One region of the Mesorhizobium sp. M0491 genome, then DNA from elsewhere that is predicted to be linked to it. Evidence: predicted binding sites of a transcription regulator. Region 1 holds the regulator's gene; the other holds the start of a gene.
The links. The regulator LexA, encoded in region 1, represses DNA repair genes until DNA is damaged. The targets are predictions, from matches to a motif close to TGTTCNNNNTGTGTTCNG.
Positions count from the first base shown of each region.

Region 2: the regulator LexA is predicted to act here: its motif matches at 2,558-2,575, upstream of recA (recombinase RecA).

Region 1 covers NZ_JAMYRE010000008.1:226,881-231,309, forward strand. Annotated here, with positions in the region: gene kynA (tryptophan 2,3-dioxygenase) at 1-105, shown strand, start outside; gene kynU (kynureninase) at 188-1,435, shown strand; gene lexA (transcriptional repressor LexA) at 1,847-2,587, shown strand; gene NKI69_RS13015 (ComEC/Rec2 family competence protein) at 2,581-4,429, opposite strand, start outside.
Region 2 covers NZ_JAMYRE010000003.1:317,299-321,727, forward strand. Annotated here, with positions in the region: gene alaS (alanine--tRNA ligase) at 1-1,101, opposite strand, end outside; gene recA (recombinase RecA) at 1,400-2,500, opposite strand; gene NKI69_RS05525 (carbohydrate kinase family protein) at 2,781-3,725, shown strand; gene NKI69_RS05530 (pseudouridine-5'-phosphate glycosidase) at 3,801-4,429, shown strand, end outside.

The DNA.
Region 1 (4,429 bases):
GGCCTGAAACGCGGCACCGGCGGCACGTCGGGTGCTTCGTATCTGAAGAAAATGCTCGAGGTCGTGCTGTTCCCGGAACTGTGGACGGTCCGCACCCGGCTCTGACATCATCGAAATGAGAACAGGCACACTGAGGGGACGCGCTGTGGCGGAAAACCCTTCGCGAACAACCGGGGACTGACCGACCATGAGTGGAATTCCTGATCTCGCCGCAGTCGAAGCGATGGATGCCACGGATCCGCTGCGGGCCATGCGCGACCGTTTCATTCTGCCGGAGGGGATGATCTATCTCGACGGCAATTCACTGGGGGCAGCGTCTCATGCCGTTTTCAGCGAGCTGCAGCAGGCGGCGACCCAAGAATGGGCCCAGGATCTCATCCGAGCTTGGAACACCGCCGGATGGTTCGAGATGCCAATCGAACTCGGCGACCAGCTCGGACGCCTGATAGGAGCCGCGGCCGGCCAGACCGTTGTCTGCGACACGACATCGACCAACATCTACAAGGTGCTGCATGCGGCGCTGGAGATGCGGCCCGGCCGGTCGGCCATCGTCGCCGAAGGTGACAGTTTTCCCACCGACCTGTACATCGCCGAAGGCGTGGCCTCGACCCGGGATGGCGTCCTGCTGCGCCTCGCGGGTGTCGACGCGCCGACCATCGAAGAGCTGATCGACGAAAACGTCGCGGTGGTGCTGGTCAATCACGTCAATTACAAATCGGGTGAACTGCGCGACATGGCGGCGCTGACGCGCAAAGCTCATGCGGCCGGAGCGCTGATCGTCTGGGATCTTTGCCACACCGCCGGCGCCCTGCCCGTCGAGCTCGATCACGCAAATGCCGATTTCGCCATCGGCTGCACCTACAAGTACCTCAACGGCGGTCCGGGCGCACCGGCCTTCATCTATGCCGCGCAGCGCCACCACGGCGATATCAGCCAGCCGCTCAGCGGCTGGTGGGGCCATGCGCGGCCCTTTGCCTTCGAACGGGGTTATGTTGCCGGCACCGGCATCCGCCGCTTTTTGTGCGGCACTCAGCCGATCCTGTCGATGCGGGCGCTCAAAGGCGCGCTTGCCATCTGGAATGACGTCGACATGGCGGCATTGCGAAAGAAGAGTGTCGCGTTGACAGAACTGTTCATCCAGCTCGTCGAAGCCAGGTGCGGCGCCTACGGTCTCACGCTGGAGACCACCCGCGACGCGACCAGGCGCGGCAGCCAGGTGTCGTTCCTTCACGATCACGGCTATCAAATCATGCGGGCGCTGATCGAGCGCGGCGTCATCGGTGATTTTCGTGCGCCATCGACCATCCGTTTCGGCTTCACGCCGCTCTATGTCGGCTACAAGGATGTGTGGCTGGCGGTTGAGGTGCTGGAGGATATTCTGCGCACGGGCGCATGGAAGGACCGCCGTTTCGCGGTCAAGGAAGCCGTTACCTGACGCAACGATCCCCGCGATCCACCGCCGCCGCCCTCACTGCCTGGCAGATGACGGAGGGCTGAATTTCCAGCCACAAATGCCAACAGACGTTGGCGTTTTGGCTCCGTTTCGTTCACGGCAAACGAACGTCCCGAAGATTGATATCGTCCTTTGTGGAGGTCGATAGACTAATAATGCCAAGCCTTGGGTCGAGGATGAGCCACAGGTCATTAACCATAATAATTTCAATGTGAGCAGGCGCATCGCCGTGCCTAGCGCCTGTTGATCGCGACCCGCTGGCAAGCGCCAAATAATTTCAGCAGCCTTAACAAATTCATTAAACTTTAAACGGTTGCAGAACACAACTGGAACAGATAGGGTTTGTTCTGGGTTTGTTTTTCGATTCTGGTTTCAGGTAACCTGGGGGCCGCCATGCTGACGCGCAAGCAACATGAACTGCTGATGTTCATCCATGAACGCCTGAAGGAGAGCGGCATTCCGCCATCCTTCGACGAGATGAAGGAGGCGCTTGACCTTGCCTCCAAATCCGGGATTCATCGGCTGATCACCGCACTTGAGGAGCGCGGCTTTATTCGCCGGTTGCCCAACCGGGCACGCGCGCTGGAAGTGCTGCGATTGCCGGACTCGATCGCGCCCGGTCTCAACGCGGCAAAGAAGTTTTCGCCAAGCGTCATCCAGGGCAGTCTCGGTCAGGGTGGCGCCCTTGGCCGGCAGATCAAGCCGGCGCCTTCGCGGATGCCCTCGCCCGGCAATGATGACGATGCGGTCTCCGCCGTGTCGATCCCGGTCATGGGCCGTATCGCCGCCGGTGTGCCGATCGATGCCATCCAGCATCAGACGCATTCGATCTCGGTGCCGCCGGACATGATCATGGGCGGCGCCCACTATGCGCTGGAGGTCAAGGGAGACTCGATGATCGAGGCCGGTATCTTCGACGGCGACACCGTCATCATCCGCAATGCCGACACGGCGAGCCCCGGCGAGATCATCGTGGCGCTGGTCGATGAAGAGGAAGCGACGCTGAAGCGGTTCCGCCGCAAGGGCGCTTCGATTGCTCTCGAAGCCGCCAATCCGGCCTATGAAACCCGTATTTTCGGCCCGGACAGGGTCAAGGTGCAAGGCAAGCTCGTCGGCCTGATCCGCCGCTACTGAGGCGGCTGTGGGTTGGCCGCTGGCTTCTCCGGTTTCTTGAAGGGTGCCAGCCCCCTTGCCTCACGAGAGTATTTGCGTTGCGTGTGCCAGGGCCGATATGGGCTGTCCACCGCGAAGCTGATCGTCGCCGGCGTGGTCGCCGATTGGCGATCGAAGAAGACCGCGGCACTGCCTTTGCGAGCCAGTTGCCGCTTGGTGATGACGAGAACCAGCGGATTGTGACAGGCGTCATACGCGGTGGCGTCATTGATGACGATCAGCTCGGCGAAGCCGCAGGCTTTCCAGGTGTCCTTGCGGTCCTCGACATAGGCAATGATCGCACCGGACATGTGCCTGGCCACGCAAACGCCTGAGGAGCAATAAAACGGCGATCCCAGCGGCAGATCAACGGCATCCGCGACATCGAATTGCCCATCGCTGTTGTCGAACACCTCTGGCACGACGATGGTTTCTGATGTCAGGGCGCGTTTCCAGTTGTCGACGGTGAATTCGTTCGGCCGTTCCCGGCTGACGGCAAGCTCGCCGCCACCGATCGGCAACGCCACCAGCCGGGCGTCTTCCGAGATCAGCACATCCGGCGTGCGCGTATCCGAGACGGTCAGCAAGCCTGCCAGCGCGAGTGGCAGAGCAGCGAGCCGCAGCCAAGTTGTCGCCATCGTCGCGATGACCAGGGCAATTGCCACCAGCAGGACCGAGTGTTGGGAAATCAGCCCGACTCCATCGACAGGCGAACGCTCGGAGATCCAGCCCGATATGGCGATCATCATCGTCAGGCCCTTGCCCATCAGGTAGAGAGCCGGCCAATCCAATCCGAAAGGCATCAGCAGCGCGCTGGCGACGGCCAGGAACATGACGACGGTGACGATCGGCATAACCGCGAGATTGGCAAACAGGCTGAGCGGCGACACACGCTGAAAATGCCAGATGGCAAACAGCGTCGTGGCGCTGCCGGCGATGATCGAGGTCATGGCAAGGCCGGTTGCCGCCAGCACGAACTTTCGCGTCAGGAAACCGGGCATGGATCGCTTTGGCGGCGGCGGCCTTGCTTTTCCCGCGCGGTGATCGGCCCAGCCGGCATAGGCGCCGACCAGAGCCGCGGTCGCGGCGAACGACATCTGAAAACTCGGGCCGACCACCTCATGCGGCGACACCACGATGACGGCGATCGCCGAGATCGCCAGATTGCGCATGGTGAGTGCTGCTCGATCGAACAGCACGGCAATCAGCATCACCGCCAGCATGATGAAGCTGCGCTCGGCGGCAACGACGACTCCAGAGATGATGAGATAGGCCGCGATCGAGAACAGCGCGGCGGCAGCGGCATACTTCTTGACCGGGCGACGCGCGGAAAAGTCGGGAAACAAGGCGAAGGCGCCGCGCAGCAATCCCATGATGGTGCCCGCGACCAGCGCCATGTGCAGTCCCGAAATGGAGATGATGTGGTAGATGCCGGTACGTCGCATCGCCTCATTGATCTCATCGGGAATGCCGGCGCGCACGCCGACGATGAGCGCCGCGGCGATCTCGCCTTCGGCGCCGCCGACGCTGGCCCTGATATGGTCGGCGATACCTTCACGGGCTTTTTCCACACTGGAGGAAATTCGGGCCGACAGCGGCATGTCGCCATCGTCGCTAACGACAAGCTTTGGATTGCCGAGAAAGAATCCGCTGCCGCCGATGCCGGCAAAATAGCTGTCGAAGGAGAAATCATAGCTGTCCGGCCGCACCGGCCCGGTCGGCGGCAAAAGCTTGGCATATCCGGTGATGAGGGAGCCGGCGGTCACGTCAGCCGGGATCTTGCGTGCCGAAAGCCGCACACGTTCCGGCGCATAGCGCAGTTTC
Region 2 (4,429 bases), on a different contig from region 1:
GAGGCCGCGCACCAGCGTCTTGCGAAACCTGGTCTCCTCGAGCTTCAGCGTCTCGGTGATCAACTGTTCGCCGCGCAGCAGTTCCGGATAGGCCTGACCCATTTCGCGCACCAGCGCCGGCACCAGCTTCCACATCAGCGGTTCGTTGGCACCGAGCAACTGCGCATGACGCATGGCGCGGCGCATGATGCGACGCAGGACATAGCCACGGCCTTCGTTCGAAGGCAGCACGCCATCGGCGACCAGGAAGGAGGACGAGCGCAGATGATCGGCAATGACCCGGTAGGACGCGACAGTCTCCTTGTCGGGACCATGCCCGATCGCGGACGAGGCGGCGTCTATCAGGTGGCGGAACAGATCGGTCTCGAAGACGCTTTCCACCCCTTGCAGGATGGACGCCATGCGCTCCAGGCCCATGCCGGTGTCGATCGAGGGGCGCGGCAGGTCGATCCGCTCCTCCTTCGTCACCTGTTCATACTGCATGAACACCAGGTTCCAGAATTCCAGGAAACGGTCGCCATCTTCCTCCGGGCTGCCGGGAGGACCACCCCAGATGTGCTCGCCGCGGTCGATGAAGATCTCCGAGCACGGCCCGCAGGGTCCGGTATCGCCCATCGCCCAGAAATTGTCCGATGTCGCGATGCGAATGATGCGGTCGTCGGAAAACCCGGCGATCTTCTTCCAGAAACCGGCCGCCTCGTCGTCCGTGTGATAGACGGTGACCAGCAGCTTGTCCTTGTTCAGCCCGAACTCCCTGGTGATCAGGTTCCAGGCAAGCTCGATGGCGCGCTCCTTGAAATAGTCGCCGAAGGAGAAATTGCCGAGCATCTCGAAGAAGGTCAGATGGCGTGCCGTGTAGCCGACATTGTCGAGATCGTTGTGCTTGCCGCCGGCGCGCACGCTCTTCTGGGCGGTCGACGCGCGCGAATAGGGCCGCTTCTCCAAACCGGTGAAGACATTCTTGAACTGCACCATGCCGGCGTTGGTGAACATCAGTGTCGGATCGTTGCGCGGCACCAGCGGGCTCGACGCGACGATCTCGTGACCCTCCTTGCGGAAGTAGTCGAGAAATGTCGACCGGATCTCGTTCACGCCACTCATGAATGCTGCCTTTTCGGAAGAGCCGCCGGCAAACCGGCGGAAATGGGCTCTGCGTTTTTAGAAGATTAGGACTTGGCCTTTTAGCCGCCGCGCCTCACCCTGTCCAGAAACACGGAATTGGTCCAATCCACGGCCTTTGCCGGCCATTCGAACCGGCCTGTTTTCGCCGCCAAAACGCAAAACCGCCGGCACTGGGCCGGCGGTTTCGAAACGCAATAACGCGGAACTCAATTACATAAGCCTGAGATAATAGAACGCGATTATGGCCGAACTCCGGCCGGCATCGCGCACGAAGCTGTTACATGGCGCCGGATTCTTCCTCGAAACCGTCGTCTTCGCCGCGCTCAGGGCCGCCATTCTCGAGGAATTTCTCGGCGATCAGCCCGGCATTCTGCCTGATCGACAACTCGATCTCGCGTGCCGTGTCGGGATTGTCACGCAGGAACAGCTTGGCATTTTCGCGGCCCTGGCCGAGACGCTGCGAATTATAAGAAAACCAGGCGCCAGACTTCTCGACAATACCGGCCTTGACCCCGAGATCGACCAGTTCGCCGGTTTTGGACACGCCCTCACCAAACATGATGTCGAATTCGACCACCTTGAAGGGCGGCGCCAGCTTGTTCTTGACCACCTTGACGCGGGTCTGGTTGCCGACAACCTCGTCGCGGTCCTTGATCGAGCCGATGCGGCGGATGTCAAGACGCACCGAAGCGTAGAATTTCAGCGCGTTGCCGCCCGTCGTGGTCTCGGGCGAACCAAACATGACGCCGATCTTCATGCGGATCTGGTTGATGAAGATGACCATGGTGTTGGAGCGCGAGATCGACGCGGTCAGCTTGCGCAGCGCCTGGCTCATCAAGCGGGCCTGCAGGCCGGGCAGCGAATCGCCCATCTCACCTTCAATTTCGGCGCGTGGCGTCAGCGCCGCGACCGAATCGACCACCAGCACGTCGATGGCGCCGGAGCGCACCAGCGTGTCGCAGATTTCCAGCGCCTGCTCACCGGTGTCGGGCTGCGAGATCAGGAGGTTTTCGAGATCAACGCCAAGCTTGCGGGCATAGACCGGATCGAGCGCATGCTCGGCATCGACGAAGGCGCAGATGCCGCCCTTCTTCTGGGCTTCCGCAACGGTGTGCAGCGCCAACGTCGTCTTGCCCGAGCTTTCCGGCCCGTAGATCTCGATGATGCGGCCGCGCGGCAAGCCACCAACACCAAGCGCGATGTCTAGGCCAAGCGAGCCGGTCGGCACCGTTTCGATCTCGACGACCTGATCGTTGGCGCCGAGCCGCATGATCGAGCCCTTGCCGAAAGCCCGCTCGATCTGCGACAGCGCCGCATCCAGAGCCTTTGATTTGTCCACTGCCTTGTCCTCTACCAGCCGCAAAGAATTCTGAGCCATGATACATCACCCCTTGGTCGTCAATGAAGGCCGGACAATCCGTAATCCCTGCCTATTTGTACCTTTTTTGTTCTCATTTGGCAAGAGGGGTCAAATATCTGAAAAACAAACAATATCCGGATTTGTTCTTTTTTTGTCCAAGGATTCGATCAGGGATGCACCACACGTTGGGCCAGACGGCTCGGTTGTTTCGATCTGCCGAATCGCCGCCTTGCATGCGAAGCTCCGTTGCACAGCCTAGCGCTTGTGCGGCTGGAATAACAAAGGTCATATCGCCGGCATGCTGAAATCCGCGAAAATACTGGCCGTAGGCGGCGCCCATATCGACCGGCGCGGCCAGGTGTCCGGCGCTTACGTGCCGGCTGCCTCCAATCCCGGCACGATGCGCGAGGATGTCGGCGGCGGGGTCTTCAACGCTTTGCGCAGTGCGGTGCGGCGCGGCGTCTCCGCGTCGCTCATATCGGTTCGCGGCGGCGATGCCGCTGCCGACACCGTTTCGCGAGCCATTGCCGAGGCAGGCATTACCGACCTGTCGGCGGTCTTCCTCGACCGCACGACACCGAGCTACACGGCGCTGATCGACAGCGAAGGCGAGCTGATCGTCGGCTTTGCCGACATGGCGCTCTATGATTTGGCGTTTCCCAAGCAGATCAGGCGCTCCAAGGTGCGGGAGGTGATCGCTGCCGCCGATGCGATCCTGTGCGACGCCAACCTGCCCTCTTCGGCGCTGGAACGGCTGGTCGCGCTCGCCACGGGCAAGCCGGTTTTCGCCATTGCAATTTCGCCTGCCAAGGTAACGCGGCTGATACCGGTGCTGAAGGAGCTCTCGCTCGTCTTCATGAACCGGCGCGAGGCCATGGTGCTGGCCGGCGTCGCCGCGACTGCCACGGAGCGCGAGGTCGTCGACGGGTTGCGATGCAGCGGCCTCGTCAGCGGCGTGGTGACGGCGGGCAGCGAGCCCATGCTGGGCTTCGATGAAGCCGGCGCCTTCTCGATCCTGCCGCCGCCGCCAAGAAAGGTCGCTGACGTCACCGGGGCCGGCGATGCCCTGGCGGGCGCAACGGTCGCTGCTTTGCTGCGCGGACTGCCCCTGCGGTCAGCACTGCGCGAAGGCATTGCCGGGGCGACGCTTGCCATCGAAAGCGCCAACGCCGTTCCGGAGTTCACCGCGGCTGATTTCACTGAGGCATTGGCTCTTGTGCCGGATGCCAGGGAAGTGGCATGAGACCGGCAAATTCATAGTGCCACGATGTTGCCTGATGTCCCGACGGACGCGCTGCATTCCGGATTGGAGACCCTGATGACCCCTGAGACCGCCCGCCCCTTCATCGACATCCACGCGCCGGTGGCGCAGGCCCTGGCTGCCGGGCGGCCGGTGGTGGCGCTGGAAAGCACCATCATCACCCATGGCATGCCCTACCCCGACAATGGCGCCATGGCGGCCGATGTCGAAAAGATCATCACCGACGGCGGCGCCGTGCCGGCGACCATCGCCGTGGTTGGCGGCCGCATAAAGATCGGGCTTTCGGACGGCGAGCGCGAATCGCTGGCGATGACGGGCGACGCCATGAAACTGTCGCGCGCCGATCTCGGTTTTGCCGTGGCGCAAGGGCGCACCGGTGGCACCACGGTCGCCGCCACGATGATCGCGGCGCATATGGTCGGCATAAAAGTGTTCGCCACCGGCGGCATCGGCGGCGTGCACAAGGGCGCCGAAAAGAGTTTTGACATTTCCGCCGATCTCGACGAGCTGGCGCGCACCCCGGTCATCGTCGTCTCGGCCGGCGCCAAGGCCATCCTCGACATCGAAAAGACGCTGGAGGTGCTGGAGACGCGCGGCGTGCCGGTGATCGGCCTTGGCTGCGAGACGATGCCCGCCTTCTGGTCGCGGCAGTCGCCGTTCCGCGCGCCGCTGACCTTGCACGAGCC